2 regions of the Selenomonas sp. genome follow, and region 1 is predicted to be linked to the other one. Evidence: predicted binding sites of a transcription regulator. Region 1 holds the regulator's gene; the other holds the start of a gene.
The links. The regulator HrcA, encoded in region 1, represses chaperone genes, less so after heat shock. The targets are predictions, from matches to a motif close to TGTTAGCACTCNNNNNNNNNGAGTGCTAACA.

Region 1 (8,107 bases):
GGCGTGACGCCGATGGTTTACTGTGGACTTTATCCCGTGGACAGCGCCGACTATGACAACTTGAAGGATGCGCTCGAAAAGCTGCAATTAAACGATGCTGCGCTGATCTTCGAGCCGGAGACGTCGATTGCGCTCGGCTTCGGCTATCGCTGCGGCTTTTTGGGACTTCTGCACATGGATGTCATACAGGAAAGGCTTGAGCGTGAGTACGGCATGAAGCTCATCACGACCGCGCCGTCCGTTATTTACCACGTCCACAAGACAAACGGCGAGATGCTCAAAGTTGACAACCCGTCGAAACTGCCGCCGCCGACAGGGATTGACTTCATCGAGGAGCCGTTCGTCAAGGCGACGGTCATCGTGCCGAAGGATTATGTCGGTCCCGTCATGGAAGTCTCGCAGGAAAAGCGCGGCACCTTTGAGAGCATGGACTACCTCGACACGAACCGCGTCATGATTATCTACCATATTCCATTGAGTGAGATCATCTACGACTATTTCGACCGTCTGAAGTCGACGACGCGCGGCTACGCTTCGCTCGACTATGAGCTGGCCGACTATCGTCAATCGCGGCTCGTGAAGCTCGACATTCTCTTGAACGGCGATCCTGTCGATGCGCTCTCGACCATCGTCCACGCCGACCGCGCTGCGACGCGCGGCCGCCAGCTCGCGCAGAAGCTCAAGGAGATCATCCCGCAGCAGATGTTCGAGATTCCGATCCAGGCGGCGGTAGGCAACAAGATCATCGCGCGAGAGAACGTGCGTGCCATGCGAAAAGACGTGCTCGCCAAGTGCTACGGCGGCGACATATCGAGAAAGCGCAAGCTGCTCGAAAAGCAGAAGGAAGGCAAGAAGCGCATGAAGGCGGTCGGCAGCGTCGAAGTGCCGCAGGAAGCCTTCATGGCGATTCTGAAGATCGACTGATTCCCGCGAGGTCCTGCGATTCCTTTTGCTGCGGGAACTGCCGAGCGGCGGAGACAAGCGAGAATCCGGAAGGAAAAGGGGGCTCCGGCATGGGCGATTTCGGCGTGTATGTTCACATTCCCTTCTGCCGCCGCAAGTGCTTTTACTGCGATTTCCCCTCATACGCAGGAGAAGAGCAATGGATGAGCCGCTATCGAAAAGCCCTGTGCCGCGAGATTGCGGCGCAGGGCTGTCGTCGTTTGCAGGAAGGAGCGGTGCGTACCCTCTACATCGGCGGCGGCACGCCGACGGCGCTTTTGGCAGACGACCTTCTCGCTGTCATCTGCGCCCTGCGCGAGAGCTTTCGACTGATGGGCGGGGAGGAATTCACCGTCGAAGCGAACCCCGGCACGGTGGACGCGGCGCTTCTCAAGCGGCTCTTGGCGGCGGGCGTCAACCGTCTGAGCTTCGGCGTGCAGTCGTTTTCCGACGCGCTGCTCTCTGCCATCGGGCGCATGCATACGGCGCGGGAAGCGGAAGATGCTGTGCGCATGGCGAAAGAAGCAGGATTTCGCGTGAGCCTCGACCTCATGTACGGACTGCCTGGACAGACGCTTGCCGATCTCAAAGACAGTGTGGCGCGAGCCGCTGCGCTCGACATCGGTCACATCTCCGTCTATGGACTTGTCGTTGAGGACGGCACGCCGTTCGCCCGCATGGAAGAGACGGGACGGCTTCATCTGCCGACGGATGACGAGTGCGGCGATATGTACGACTATATCACGGCGGAACTGCCGCGCCTCGGCTATCATCGCTATGAGATCTCGAATTACGCGAAAGCGGGTGAAGAGAGCCGCCACAACCTCGCCTATTGGCAGGACGTGCCCTACATCGGTCTCGGCGCAGCGGCGCACTCGTATTGGCGAGGGCGGCGCATGGAGAACGAGAAGGGTCTTTGCCGCTACATCGCCTGCATCGAGGCGGGACTGTCGCCTGCGAGGGAAGAAAAGCCTTGCTCGCGCGAAAGCCACATCGAAGAATTCGCCTTCCTTGCGCTTCGCACGGCGTATGGCATTGATAAATGCCGCTTTCGCGAGACATTCGCCTCGGATGTGCGCGAGGTCTACGGCGGAGTGATCGCGCGATTGCAGACGGCGGGACTTGTCGAAGAGACGGCGGCGAGCATTCGGCTGACGGCGCAGGGCATGAAGTTCGGCAACCGCGCCTTTGAAGAATTTTTGTTGGAGAGGGATGAAATTCATGGGGAAGAATGATTACGAAACGCCCTTGGACGCTGAAGGATGGGGCGAGCTTTACAATGAAGCGATGTTGGAGCGGGTCGTATAAATGGTGCGGAACGATATGCTTATGTCATGGAGCCGCAAGATGATTGCGATGACGCAGCCCGGTGATCGTGTGCTGGAAATCGGCTGCGGCAGCGGTGAGACATCTTTGGCGCTTGCTTTGGCAGGACGGCGTGCGACGGCGCTCGACTATTCGAAGGCGAGCGTCGCCTTGGTGCAGCGTGCGGCGGAAGTGCTGGGCATCTCTCTTGATGTGCGTCTCGTCGATGCGACACAGAAGCTGCCCTTTCCCGATGGAAGTTTTGACTTTGCCTTTCAAGCGGGTTTGCTGGAACACTTTCAAAAAGAGGAGCGCATTCGCCTTCTCGACCTTTGGCGTCCTGTTTGTCGCACAATGATATCCATGATACCTAACGCACATTCCCTCGCCTATCATGCGGGAAAATATATGATGGAAAAAGCGGGCGTCTGGCCGTGGGGCTTGGAGATGCCGCAGGATTCTCTGCTCGATGAGTTTTTGCTCGCAGGCTATGGCAATGTTCGCGAGGATACCATAGACGCTATGCATGCAGTGCAGGCGTTTCTGCCCGAGGGGCATTATCTGCGCATAGCATTGGAGCGCTGGTTCACGGAGAATCCTGATGCGGGCATCATGGGGCAGGGGTATCTGCTCCTTACCGTGGGAGAAAATCTAGGGAATCACTGATAAATTCAGCCGCCCATCTTCACACATCTACGCGGTCCTCTCGTCGTCGACAATTCCTCGACGTAGCACCGCTACGCCTGCGGTTTGTCTCCTTACTGAGTCGTCCAAGAGCCAAGTCCGAAGGACGCAGGCGATTGGGCAACGGCTCGTATGCGAAAACGTCCCAAGAATGCAAGCGCGAAGTGCGCCGCATGATTGGTCGACGTTGACCGCCATAGGCACAGCGCATCTGTGCAAATCTGGGCAACTTCATTTTATCAGCGTTTCCCTAGAGCTATAGGAAAGCGCAGTCGTGTTTCCTTAAAGTTTCTTAGGGATTTTACGATAATAATAGAAAGGAAAGGAGCGATTTCGATGGATATGAGCATAGCGGCGATGTCGGTCGATATGAACCAGGCACGCTTTACGCAGCAGCTTGGCATCTCTGTCATGAAGATGGCGATGGATACGACGGAAGAAGCTGTGGGCGAGATGTTGGAAAGTCTCGACCCTGCGGTCGGCAACAATATTGATATCTCGGTATGAAAAAGGGGGTTGCTGCACAAAATGTGCGGCAGCCCCTTTTTGCTGTATTCAATCGTTTTTACAGAAGCCTAGCCAATCGGTCTGCACCTTTGGCTTGACCTCTTGGACTTTCATGGGAAAACTTTTTTGCGAAAGACAAAAAAGATGTTGACTTTTTGACTTTTGTCGTGTATATTTGACTCATGGGTTAGCACTCAAGACGATTGAGTGCTAACAGCATGAGCTACACGCACAAACGTCCACTTTGTGGACAAAAGTGCGCCGCCCTTAATGAAAGTTAGCCAATCAGCCTGCGCCTTTGGCTTGGCTTCTTGGACTTTCATAGTAAACTACACGCACTAAAAAAATTTTCTCAGAGGAGGTGTGAGAATGCTTGATGAAAGGAAGCGGCGCGTTTTGCGGGCGGTGGTCGATGACTACATCTCGTCGGCGGAGCCTGTCGGTTCGCGCACGGTGGCGCGGCGGCACGATCTCGGCGTCAGTCCGGCGACGATTCGCAATGAGATGGCGGATCTTGAGGATATGGGCTACTTGGAGCATTTGCACACGTCCTCGGGGCGAATCCCGTCATCGAAGGGGTATCGCCTCTATGTGGACGATCTGCTCTCGCCCACGCCGATTGACGCGCGTGAGAGGGCGCTGATCGATCAATGGTATCGAAAGCGCGTGAAGCGCATCGAGAGCGTCTTTCAGGAAACGGCGAAGATCATTTCGCGTGTGACGAAGAATCTCGCACTCGTACTTGCGCCGCAGCTTGCCGAGGCTTCTTTTCGCACGCTGCAGTTTCTGCCGCTCGGCGAAGGGCGCGTCATCGCCGTCTTGATGACGGACGCAGGCTTCGTGGAGAACCGCGTCGTCAAGATGCCGAAGGGTGCGCGGTTCCAAGATTTCCAGCGCATGGCGGAAGTCATCAACCGATGTCTGTCGGGCGAGAAGCTTTCTTCCATCGGTGCAGCCGCCTTGAAGCGTATACGCGCCGAGGTCATGGATGAGTCGCTTTATCAGGCAGCGTTGGAGCTGATCTACGAAGCGCTCGACGAGGAGCGAAAGGAGCAAAGGCTCTACCTCGGCGGCACGACCGAGATGCTTGCGCAGCCGGAATTTCGCGATGTGGCGCGTGTACGCTCGATTCTCTCGATGCTCGAAGAGGAAGATTTCGTCAAAGGGGTCTTGCAGAAGAAGGCGCGGGAAGGGCTTGTCGTCACGATCGGCCGCGAGAACGAGTACAGCGGCATCGAGGATTGCAGCATCATTCGCGCGACGTACCACTTGGACGGCGAGTGCCTGGGTACGATCGCCGTTTTAGGGCCGACGCGCATGGAGTACGGCAAGGCGATGGCGCTCTTGGGTTATCTGAACCGCCATATCGCTGCGCTCGTGCAGCCTTTCCGCTGGTAGCGGCATAGCATGAAATACGAGGTGAAGGGAATGCCATCATTCATGAAGGATGAGTTGAAGAAGAAGGACGAGGAAAAGCTCGAAGAGATGAAGCGCGAGATCGACGAGGCAGAGTTGGCGGGAGAAGCAGCGGACGATACTGGCGAGGAGACTGCCGAAGGGAGCCATGAGGGTACCGAAGAGGCGGAAAATGGCGCGGACGATCCGGCGAAGCGTGCGGAAAAGCTCGAAGCCGATCTGGCGGAAAAGGACGCACAAATGCTGCGCCTGCGCGCGGACTTCGACAACTTCCGCCGCCGTTCGGCGAAGGAGCGCGAAGAGCTTGCCGCCGTCGTCACGCAGGGCATCCTCACGGATATGCTGCCGCTTCTTGATAACTTCGAGCGTGCGCTTTTAGCCGAAGGTTCTGGCCTCGACAGCTTCCGCGCAGGCGTCTCCATGATCTACAAGCAGATGACAGAAGCGTTCGCGAAGAACGGCTTGGAGGTCATTGATACAAAGGACAAGAAGTTCGATCCGAATTTCCATCAGGCGGTCATGCGCGTGCAGGATCCCGAGAAGGAGGACGATACGATCGAGCAGGAGCTGCAAAAAGGCTACATGGTAAAGGGGCGCGTCATACGTCCGAGCATGGTGCAGGTCGTTTCAAATTAAGGCAAATAGAGGAAACTCTTTTTATAGATATGAACATTTAGGAGGAATTCATCATGGCAAAAGCAATCGGCATCGATTTAGGTACTACGAACTCCGTCGTCTCCGTCATGGAGGGCGGCAAGCCCGTCGTCATCACGAATCCGGAGGGCAGCCGCCTGACGCCGTCCGTCGTCGGCTTCACGAAGACGGGCGAGCGTCTCGTCGGTCAGCTCGCCAAGCGGCAGGCGGTATCGAACCCCGACCGCACGATCGCGTCGATCAAGCGTCACATGGGTGAAAAAGACTACAAGGTTTCCATTGACGGCAAGGACTACACGCCGCCGGAGATCTCGGCGATGGTTCTGCAGAAGCTCAAGGCGGATGCGGAAGCCTACCTCGGCGAGACGGTGACGCAGGCGGTCATCACGGTGCCGGCGTACTTCAACGACAGCCAGCGCCAGGCGACGAAGGACGCGGGCAAGATCGCGGGTCTTGATGTCCTGCGCATCGTCAACGAGCCGACGGCGGCTTCGCTGGCGTACGGCGTCGACAAGGGCGGTGAGCATACGGTTCTCGTCTTTGACTTGGGCGGCGGCACGTTCGACGTCTCGATCCTCGAACTCAGCGAGGGTATGGTCGAGGTCAAGGCGACGAGCGGCGACACGCACTTGGGCGGCGACGACTTTGACCACGCCGTCATGAACTGGATGGTCGAGGAGTTCAAGAAGGAGAACGGCATTGATCTCTCCGCTGACAAGATGAGCGCACAGCGCCTTCTGGAAGCGGCAGAAAAGGCGAAGATCGAGCTTTCGAGCATGATGGAGACGCCGATCAATCTGCCGTTCATCACGGCGGACGCCACGGGGCCGAAGCATCTTGATTTGAAGCTCACGCGCGCCAAGTTTGATGAGCTTACGCACGATCTCGTCGAGCGCACGATGGGGCCGACGCGTCAGGCGATGTCGGATGCGGGTCTTTCGGCATCGGACATCGACAAGGTTCTTCTCGTCGGCGGTTCGTCGCGCATCCCTGCCGTGCAGGAAGCCATCAAGGGCTACTTCGGCAAGGAGCCGGATCGCAGCGTGAACCCGGACGAGTGCGTTTCCATCGGCGCGGCGATTCAGGCGGGCATCATTGTCGGCGAGGTCAAGGACATGCTGCTCCTCGACGTCACGCCGCTCTCTCTGGGGATTGAGACCTTGGGCGGCGTTTCGACGAAGCTCATCGAGCGCAATACGACGATTCCTGTCCGGAAGAGCCAGGTCTTCTCGACGGCGGCGGACAACCAGCCGTCGGTTGACATCCACGTCCTGCAGGGCGAGCGCGAGATGGCTGCGGGCAACAAGACGCTCGGACGCTTCGAGCTCTCCGACATCCCGCCGGCGCCGCGCGGCGTTCCCCGCATCGAGGTCGCCTTCGACATCGACGCGAACGGCATCGTGCACGTCTCCGCGAAGGATCTCGGCACGGGCAAGGAGCAGAAGATCACGATCCAGTCCGACAGCGGCATGAGCAAGGACGACATCGACCGCATGGTCAAGGAAGCGCAGGCGCATGAGGCGGAGGACAAGAAGCAGAAGGAGACCGTAGAGGTCAGAAACCGCGCCGATTCGGCTGTCTATCAGGCGGAGAAGGCGATTAAGGATCTCGGCGACAAGGTCGACAAGGCGAAGGCGGACGAAGTGCAGGCGGCGGCCGACAAGGTCAAGGAAGCGCTGAGGGGCACGGATACGGACGCCATCAAGAAGGCGACGGAAGAGCTGGAAAAGCCGCTCTATGAGATGAGCGCGGCGGCGTACCAGCAGGCGGGCGGCGCAGAAGCCGCAGCAGGCGCGGGTGCAGCTCCCGGTGCAGGTGCGGCGGACGCAGGTGCGAAGAGCGAGGACGACAATGTCGTCGACGCCGAGTACACGGAAGTCAAGGACGACAAGAAATAAGCGTAAGAAGTGACGGAGAGTGTGGAGCGTGGAGTTCATGCTCCGCACTCTTTTGACGATAAAGGACAGGCGCACTGAGCGCTGTGAGGTGTTTATTGTGAGCGAGAAACGCGATTACTATGAGGTGCTCGGCCTCTCCAAAGGCGCTTCGGATGCGGACATCAAGAAGGCGTTCAAGAAGATGGCGCGCAAGTACCATCCCGATTTGAACCGCGACAACCCGAAGGAAGCCGCCGAGAAGTTCAAGGAGGTCAACGAGGCCTATCAAGTCCTCTCCGATCCGCAGAAGAAATCGACGTACGATCAGTTTGGCCACGCGGCGTTTGACGGTGCGGGCGGCGGAGCGGGAGGCGCAGGGGGCTTCGGCGGTTTCGGCGGCGGCTTCGGCGGCTTTGGCGGCGGCATGGGCGGTTTCGGCATGGACGACATCATGGACGCCTTCTTCGGCGGCGGCGGTCGCCGCCGCGGGCCGAAAGGCCCTGAGCCGGGCAACGACCTGCGCTACGACTTGGAAATCACCTTCGAAGAAGCGGCGTTCGGCAAGGAGGTCGAGCTGACGGTTCCGCGCACGGAGAACTGTGACGCATGTCACGGCACGGGCGCTGCCGAGGGAACGAAGCCCGAGACGTGTCCCGACTGCCACGGCACGGGTCAGGTGCAGAAGGCACAGCGCACGCCGCTCGGCAATTTCATGACCTCGC
Region 2 (8,107 bases), on a different contig from region 1:
TGTACCAATCGCGCGTCGTCGCGTCAAATTCGGCTTTCGGCACGACGCCCTCTTCGCTGTCGAGGAAGTCGCGGTCGGGGAAGCCGATGAAGAGCGTGTTGATGTCCTCACGCTTCATGAAATGTTTGCCGACGGGGTCGAATGCTTCGTTGGAGGGAAGCCCGGCGGTCCACGCTTCTGCCAGTCCGCCGAGAACGCCGCGCTGCGCTTCGACGATCTCGGCGACCTGCTCCGCATCGAGTTCGGCAAGCGTCATCATTTCGCGCTCTGTCGATTCTTTCAGCAGCGTACTTGCGTTCCAATAACTGAAAACGGATACGGCGAAGAAGATGATACAGAAGGGAATACCGACCCATAGAAGAAGTTTTACTCGTAATTTCATGTCCACACCTCTTTACATAAGCATTTTTTCGTATGTTAAAATCCATTTAACATAGTAAGATTATACTATAATATTCCTGTTCAAGCAAGACATGCGACCTATAAAAAGTGCAATTTTTTAGGCAGTCCGCCTACAGGAGACGGTCTCCGGCAATCTGTGAAATAATTGTAGGCATAAAGGACTATGTGAGACTGCCAAGGAAAAATATTGACAGAGAGTGAAGACTTGCGTATAATAGCATGGTCGGGGTGATTTCCCGAAAGCATGTTTATGATTTGAGACGTGCCTTTTCATGAAAGCGGGTGAAAATGATGCTCGAAAGGCTTTTTCATCTGGCGGACATGTTTGACATGTACGGTATGCTGCTCACAGAAAAGCAGCGCCGCTGCTTGGAACTGCATCTTTTCGAGGATTTTTCCTTGGCGGAAGTTGGCGAAGCGGTCGGCGTTTCAAGGCAGGCGGCTTACGATATGGTTCATCGTTCGGAGCAGGCGTTGGAGGGTTACGAAGAAAAACTCGGCCTTTTGCGGCGGCTCAAGGTGGAGCATGAAGCGTTGGCGGCGATTGCCGCACGGATTGAAACATTGCGTACGGAAGATAACGCCGGAGAAGTAGATCAGATCTTGCAGCGCATCGCAAGACTCCTCGGGACGCGACGGGAGGTACAGCATGATATTTGAAAGCCTGGCAGATCGCCTGCAGCAGACGTTCAAGAAGCTGCGCGGACATGGCAAGCTGACAGAGGACGACGTAAACGAGGCGATGCGCGAAGTGCGCATGGCTCTCTTAGAAGCCGATGTCAACTTCAGGGTCGTCAAGGACTTCATCAAAAAAGTGAAGGAACGCGCCGTCGGACAGGATGTGCTCGATACTCTGACGCCGGCGCAGGTCGTCGTTAAAATCGTTGACGAGGAGCTAACGGAGCTCATGGGCGGCACACAGAGCCGCCTCAATATCTCGTCTGCGCCGCCGACGATCATCCTAATGGCGGGGCTTCAGGGCGCGGGCAAGACGACTTCGGCGGGCAAGCTCGGACTTTTCCTCAAGAAGCAGGGAAAGAAGCCGCTGCTCGTCGCTGCCGACATCTATCGTCCCGCCGCCGTCAAGCAGCTTGAAGTCTTGGGCGGGCAGCTCGGCATTCCCGTCTTTGCCATGACGCAGGGAACGGATGCCGTGACGATTGCCAAGAGTGCGGTCGATCATGCGCGTTCGCATCTCAATGATGTTGTGATCGTTGACACGGCGGGCCGACTGCACATCGACGAGGATCTCATGCAGGAGCTTAAAGATATCAAGGCGAATGTCAAGCCGCACGAGATCCTGCTCGTCGTTGACGCGATGACGGGGCAGGACGCCGTGAATGTGGCGGAGAGCTTCCATGCGGGACTTGGGCTTGACGGCGTTGTGCTTACAAAGCTCGACGGCGACGCACGCGGCGGTGCAGCGCTCTCGGTCAAGGCGGTCACGGGCTGCCCGATCAAGTTCGTCGGCATGGGCGAAAAGCTCGAAGCCTTAGAGCCGTTTCATCCCGACCGTATGGCGTCGCGCATCCTCGGCATGGGGGATGTGCTTTCTCTCATCGAAAAGGCGCAGGCCACGTTCGATGCGGAAGAAGCCAAGAAGATGGAGAAGAAGCTGCGCAAGGCAGAGTTTACGCTTGACGACTTCCTCGCGCAGATGCAGAAAGTCAGAAAGCTTGGCTCCTTCGAGCAGATCCTCGGCATGATTCCGGGAATGGGCGGTCTCAAGAAGCAGCTGCAGGGACAGGACATCGACCTCAACGGCAAGGAAGTGCGCCGCATCGAGGCGATCATCAAGTCCATGACGCCGAAGGAACGCGCCGACATCTCTATCATCAACGGCAGCCGCCGCAAGCGCATCGCACTCGGCAGCGGTACGCGCGTACAGGATGTGAACAAGCTCTTAAAGCAGTTCAACGAGATGAAGAAGATGATGAAGCAGGTCAAGAAGATGCAGGGCGGTAAGAAAGGCAAAGGCTTCCCTGGACTCGGCGGCATGAAGCTGCCGTTCATGCCTTGATCGGCTGAATGATACATTGAATCCTTTAAAGGAGGTGAAAACATGGCAGTAAAGATTCGTTTGACCCGCATGGGCGCAAAAAAGAACCCGTTCTACCGCATCGTCGTAGCGGATTCCCGTTCGCCGCGCGACGGTCGCTTCATCGAGATCCTCGGCAACTACGACTCCACGAAGGAGCCTGCCGTCATCCATGTCGATGAGGAAAAGGCTATCGACTGGATGAGCAAGGGCGCACAGCCGACGGATACCGTCCGCTCCCTTTTCAGCAAGAAGGGCATCATGGCAAAGTTTGATGAGAAGAAGCGCTCGAAAAACTGATCGAGGCGAGGCGGCGGGGACGGTGCATGAAAGCCGATTCCCGCAGCTTCTCTTGAGAAAAGAGGCGTCACATGAAGGAAGTCGTTGAAATCATCGCCAAGGCATTGGTGGATCATCCCGAGGATGTCGTTGTCGACGAAAAGCAGGAAGACCGCATAACATTGATCGAGCTTCATGTTGCTTCGGATGATATGGGGAAGGTGATTGGCAAACAAGGCAGGATCGCGAAAGCAATTCGCACGGTTGCCAAGGCTGCCGGCACCCGCGAGAATAAAAAAATCAAGGTTGACATCAACTGATGGATGTATGCGGCAGTATTCCTTTTGGGGGTTCTTGCCGCTATTTTTTTAGGAGGAAAGGGAATGGACAGTATTCAGGTGAAGGTTCCTTGCACGGTCAAGGCGAAGCTGACGGAAAAGCTCAAGAAGCGCATCATTGATGAGCTTGAGGACAGTCTGCAGAAGGTGGAGCTTGAACTGCAGCAGATGGGCATACAGGAAAAGCGCATCGTTTCTGAGGCGGCGCAGCAGGACATCCAGCGTGCGCAGGCGGCGCGTCAGCATTTTGCTATCGAACGTCAGAAGCGCATGGATTTCAAGGAGCAGGCAGAAGCGAAGCTTGAGGAGACGAAGAAGCTCGCGATCGGCGCCGAGATCGTTCAAGGTACGTTGGAGCGCACGGCGGAGCTTAAGGTCGGCTCGAACATGCGGGAGCTGATGAACGTCGAAGTCCTCGTCGAGGACGACAAGGTCGTTGCGATCCGTGGCTGACGGGCGTGTTGTCATCGGCAAGGCGGGGGCGCCGCATGGGCTGAAGGGCGAGCTGCGCGTGATTCCCTTGACGGACTTTCCCGAACGGTTCGAGTCCCTGCGCGAGGTGCTTATCGGCGAACGGATCTTCCATGTCGAGCGGGTCCACTATCATCGTCAATTTGTGCTTTTGACGCTTGCCGAGTGCAGCTCGCGTGAAGCGGCGGCAAAGCTGACGGGCGAGCTTCTGCGCGTCGCGAGAAAAGACGCTGCGCCGCTCGCTGAGGGCGAGTTCTATACGTTTGACATCATCGGTCTTGCAGCGCTCGATATGGACGGCAAACGGCTGGGGGCGGTCAGCCATGTTCTCAAGACGGGCAGCAACGACGTCTATGTGGTGAAGAAGCCTGACGGCGCGGAGCTGCTTGTGCCGGCGCTGAAAAAGGTTGTGCGCGAAATCAATATCGCTGAGGGATTTTTGCGCGTGGATTTGCAGGAAGAGTTGGACAGCCGTGCGGATTGATATTGTAACACTGTTCCCGATGATGTTCGAGGCGGTGTTTGGCGAGAGCATCATCAAGCGCGCCCGTCAAAAGGGGCTGCTTGATATACGCTTGACGCAGCTTCGGGACTTTGCCTTTGATAAGCACAGGCAGGTCGATGATTCGCCTTTCGGCGGCGGCAGCGGCATGGTCTTGAAGCCAGAACCGATGTTTCGCGCCGTACGCTCGATCTTGGCGAACAGCACGGCAAAGCGGCGGCGCATCGTGCTCTTGTGTCCGAGCGGCGCGACCTTCACGCAGGCGAAGGCGAAGGAACTGGCGCAAGAGGAACAGCTGATTTTTCTCTCGGGTCATTACGAGGGCTTTGATGCACGCATCCATGTGCATTTGGCAGATGAGGCGCTTTCCATCGGCGATTTTGTGCTGACGGGCGGCGAGCTGCCTGCGATGGTCGTCGTCGACGCTGTGGCTCGCATGATTCCGGGCGTCCTCGGTTCGGATGAATCGGCGCCGACGGATTCCTTTTACGACGGTCTTTTGGAGTTCCCGCAGTATACGAGACCGAGTACGTTTGAAGGCATGGAAGTGCCGCAGGTGCTTCTGTCGGGCGATCACGCGAAGATTCGCGCATGGCGGCGCAGGGAATCGCTTCGCATCACATACGAGCGGCGTCCCGAGCTATTGGAACAAGCGTGCCTAACAGCGCAGGATAGGCGTTTCTTGGCGGACTTGAAGGACACGCTGCATTGAGCTGTTGGAACAACCGCTGCATTATACGAGGGGCTTGTGTCATGCAGATTTTTTGCTAAAAGGTCAAAAAATCAAAAAAAGTCCTTGACTATTTATCGAAAAATGAGTAATATAAGAGCTGTGATTAGCACTCAAGCAATGCGAGTGCTAACAAAAAGATTTTAGGAAGAGCTGATTTGTCAGCGCTTCCGTTGATTTGGGAGGAAGATAAACATGATCAAGCCATTGGGCGACAGAGTTGTCATCAAGGTTTCGGAAGGCGATATGAAGACGGCGAGCGGCATCGTACTGCCGGACACGGCGAAGGAGAAGCCGCAGGAAGGCGAAGTCGTCGCAGTCGGCACGGGCAAGATGCTCGACAACGGCACGCGTGCGCAGATGGAAGTCAAGACGGGCGACAAGGTTATCTTCTCGAAGTACTCGGGTTCTGAAGTCAAGGTCGACGAGCAGAACTACCTGATCGTTCGCGAGAGCGACATCCTCGCGGTTCTCTGAGATTTGTCTGAGAGAGCGCAGCTTCGATAGATTCGTAGATATTGGGAGGTTTTATCATGGCAAAGCAGGTTTTGTTCAATGAAGAAGCGCGCCGTGCGCTCGGCAAGGGCGTCGACGCTTTGGCGAATGCCGTAAAGGTCACGCTTGGACCTAAGGGCCGCAACGTCGTTCTCGACAAGAAGTTCGGCGCACCGACGATCACGAACGACGGCGTGACGATTGCGAAGGACATCGAGCTCGAAGATCCGTTTGAGAACATGGGCGCACAGCTCGTCAAGGAAGTCGCGACGAAGACGAACGACATCGCGGGCGACGGCACGACGACGGCTACACTTCTCGCGCAGGCGATGATCCACGAGGGCATGAGGAACGTCGCTGCGGGCGCGAACCCGATGATCCTCAAGAAGGGCATCGACCAGGCGGTCAAGAAGCTCGTCGATGAGATCAAGAGCAACTCGAAGAAGGTCGAGGGCAAGGCGGCGATCGCGCAGGTCGCGGCGATTTCCTCGGGCGACGAGGAAGTCGGCGAGCTGATCGCCGAGGCGATGGAGAAGGTCGGCAAGGACGGCGTCATCACGGTCGAGGAGTCGAAGTCTATGGACACGAACCTCTCGGTCGTCGAGGGTATGCAGTTCGACCGCGGCTATATCTCCCCCTACATGGTCACGGACACGGACAAGATGGAAGCCGTTCTCGACAATCCGTACATCCTCATCACGGATCGCAAGATTTCGGCGATTGCCGACATCCTGCCGATTCTTGAGAAGGTCGTAAAGCAGGGCAAGGAACTGATGATCATCGCCGAGGATCTCGACGGTGAGGCGCTTGCGACGCTCGTCGTCAACAAGCTGCGCGGCACGTTCAAGGCGCTTGCCGTCAAGGCTCCGGGCTTCGGCGACCGCCGCAAGGCGATGCTCGAAGACATCGCTATCCTGACGGGCGGTACGGTCATCTCCGAGGAAGTCGGCAGGAAGCTCGACAGCGTCGAGATCGAAGATCTCGGTCAGGCGCGTCAGGTTCGCTCCTCGAAGGAGGAGACGACGATCGTCGACGGTTCGGGCGATAAGGCTGCGATCGACGCACGCGTCGAGCAGATCAAAAAGCAGGTCGCAGAGACGACTTCGGACTTCGACAAGGAGAAGCTGCAGGAGCGCCTCGCAAAGCTCGCGGGCGGCGTCGCCGTCATCGAGATCGGCGCTGCGACCGAGGTCGAGATGAAGGACAAGAAGCTCCGCATCGAGGACGCGCTGAACGCTACGCGTGCGGCGGTCGAAGAGGGCATCGTCGCCGGCGGCGGCACGACGTTCGTCGATATCCTGCCTGCACTTGATGCATTGAATGCCGAAGGCGATGTGCAGACGGGCATCAACATCGTGAAGCGCGCCGTCGAGGAGCCGGTTCGCCAGATTGCGAACAACGCAGGTCTCGAAGGTTCCGTCGTCGTCGAAAATGTCAAGAAGTCGGCGAACGGCACGGGCTTCAACGCTTTGACCGGCGAGTATGTTGACATGATCGGCGCGGGCATCGTCGACCCGGCGAAGGTCACGCGCTCCGCTCTGCAGAATGCGGCGAGCATCGCGGCGATGGTTCTGACGACGGAGACGCTTGTGGCAGATAAGCCGGAGAAGGAGCCTCCGATGCCGATGGGCGCACCGGGCATGGGCGGCGGTATGCCGGGTATGATGTAAGGCGGCAATCCCCTCGCAAACAAATTGAAATAGAAAAGCTTCCTGCTGCAATTTGCGGCAGGAAGCTTTTTTGTGTGTCCGTATTTTTTTAGCTGCGGCTCTTCGCAAGCCAGGCGTTCATGGCGGCGACGAAGACGAGGGAGAAGAGGACGAGAGCCGTTGCCCATTGGAAGGCGAGGTCGTAGTCGTTCGCCTGCACGGCGGCGTAGATCGCTGTGGACATCGTCTGCGTCGTGCCGGGGACGTTGCCCGCGAACATGATCGTCGCGCCGAATTCGCCGAGCGCACGCGTGAACGTCAGCACGAGTCCCGCAACGATGCCGTGCTTGGCGTTCGGCACGAGGATGCGCCAGAAGATGCGCCACTCGGAGATACCGAGCGTGCGCGCCGCGTAGACGATGTTCTTGTCAAGCTGCTCGAAGGCGCCGCGCGCCGTGCGGTACATGAGGGGCAGCGAGACGACGACGGCGGCGATGACGGTCGCCTTCCAGGTGAAGACGAGCGGCACGCCGAAGTCGAGGAGCAACTGTCCGAGGGGGCTTTTCCTGCCGAATACGAGCAGCAGGAAGAAGCCGACGACGGTCGGCGGAAGCACCAGGGGCAATGTGATGACGGCGTCGGCAATGCCTTGGAATCGCCTCATGTGGAGGACGGCGTAGGCGAGGGCGATGCCGAGGAAGAAGGAGATGAAGGTGGCGGCTGTCGCCGTCTTCAAGGTGATCCAAAAGGGAGAAAATTCCATGTGCGCCTCCTATCGTTCGAGCAAGATGAGTCGATCGGCGGGAAAATGCAGATAGAATTCTTTCTGCCCCAGCCCTTGCCAAGCGATTTTTTCAATCTCCCAACGCACGGGCGCGGCGTCCGAATCCGCCGTCTTCGCCATGACGAGGTAGGAAAAAGCATCCTCGATGATCTGCACGGTCTCCATGCGCGGCGTGTTTTCCGCCGCTTCTTCGCGCAGGGAAAAGAAGTGGGCGCGGATGCCGACATAGCGGAGGTTCTCGGGCACGGGGGCGGCAGAGTGCAGCGTGATTTGCCAGTCCTCGGCGAAGAGCTCATGCTCTGCCGTGCGGCGTGCGCGGGAGATATTCTTGCAGCCCGTGAGGAGCGCCGCCGCGCGCGTGCCGGGCTGCTCGAAGAGCGCGTGCTTCGTGCCGAGCGATTCGAGGGCGCCGCCGCTCA

Region 2: the regulator HrcA is predicted to act here: its motif matches at 4,865-4,895, upstream of groES (co-chaperone GroES).

What each region holds. Positions count from the first base shown of each region.
Region 1 is NZ_DBHIUY010000002.1:162,445-170,551, reverse strand. Features, by position in the region: gene lepA (translation elongation factor 4) at 1-924, shown strand, start outside; gene hemW (radical SAM family heme chaperone HemW) at 1,014-2,177, shown strand; gene ACO5Z0_RS02715 (class I SAM-dependent methyltransferase) at 2,251-2,913, shown strand; gene ACO5Z0_RS02710 (YjfB family protein) at 3,268-3,438, shown strand; gene hrcA (heat-inducible transcriptional repressor HrcA) at 3,808-4,836, shown strand; gene grpE (nucleotide exchange factor GrpE) at 4,867-5,490, shown strand; gene dnaK (molecular chaperone DnaK) at 5,544-7,406, shown strand; gene dnaJ (molecular chaperone DnaJ) at 7,504-8,107, shown strand, end outside.
Region 2 is NZ_DBHIUY010000003.1:26,012-34,118, forward strand. Features, by position in the region: gene ACO5Z0_RS03305 (methyl-accepting chemotaxis protein) at 1-382, opposite strand, end outside; gene ylxM (YlxM family DNA-binding protein) at 694-1,062, shown strand; gene ffh (signal recognition particle protein) at 1,052-2,422, shown strand; gene rpsP (30S ribosomal protein S16) at 2,465-2,740, shown strand; gene ACO5Z0_RS03325 (KH domain-containing protein) at 2,812-3,039, shown strand; gene ACO5Z0_RS03330 (YlqD family protein) at 3,103-3,510, shown strand; gene rimM (ribosome maturation factor RimM) at 3,503-4,012, shown strand; gene trmD (tRNA (guanosine(37)-N1)-methyltransferase TrmD) at 4,002-4,742, shown strand; gene groES (co-chaperone GroES) at 4,956-5,237, shown strand; gene groL (chaperonin GroEL) at 5,294-6,925, shown strand; gene modB (molybdate ABC transporter permease subunit) at 7,014-7,667, opposite strand; gene ACO5Z0_RS03360 (sulfate/molybdate ABC transporter ATP-binding protein) at 7,677-8,107, opposite strand, start outside.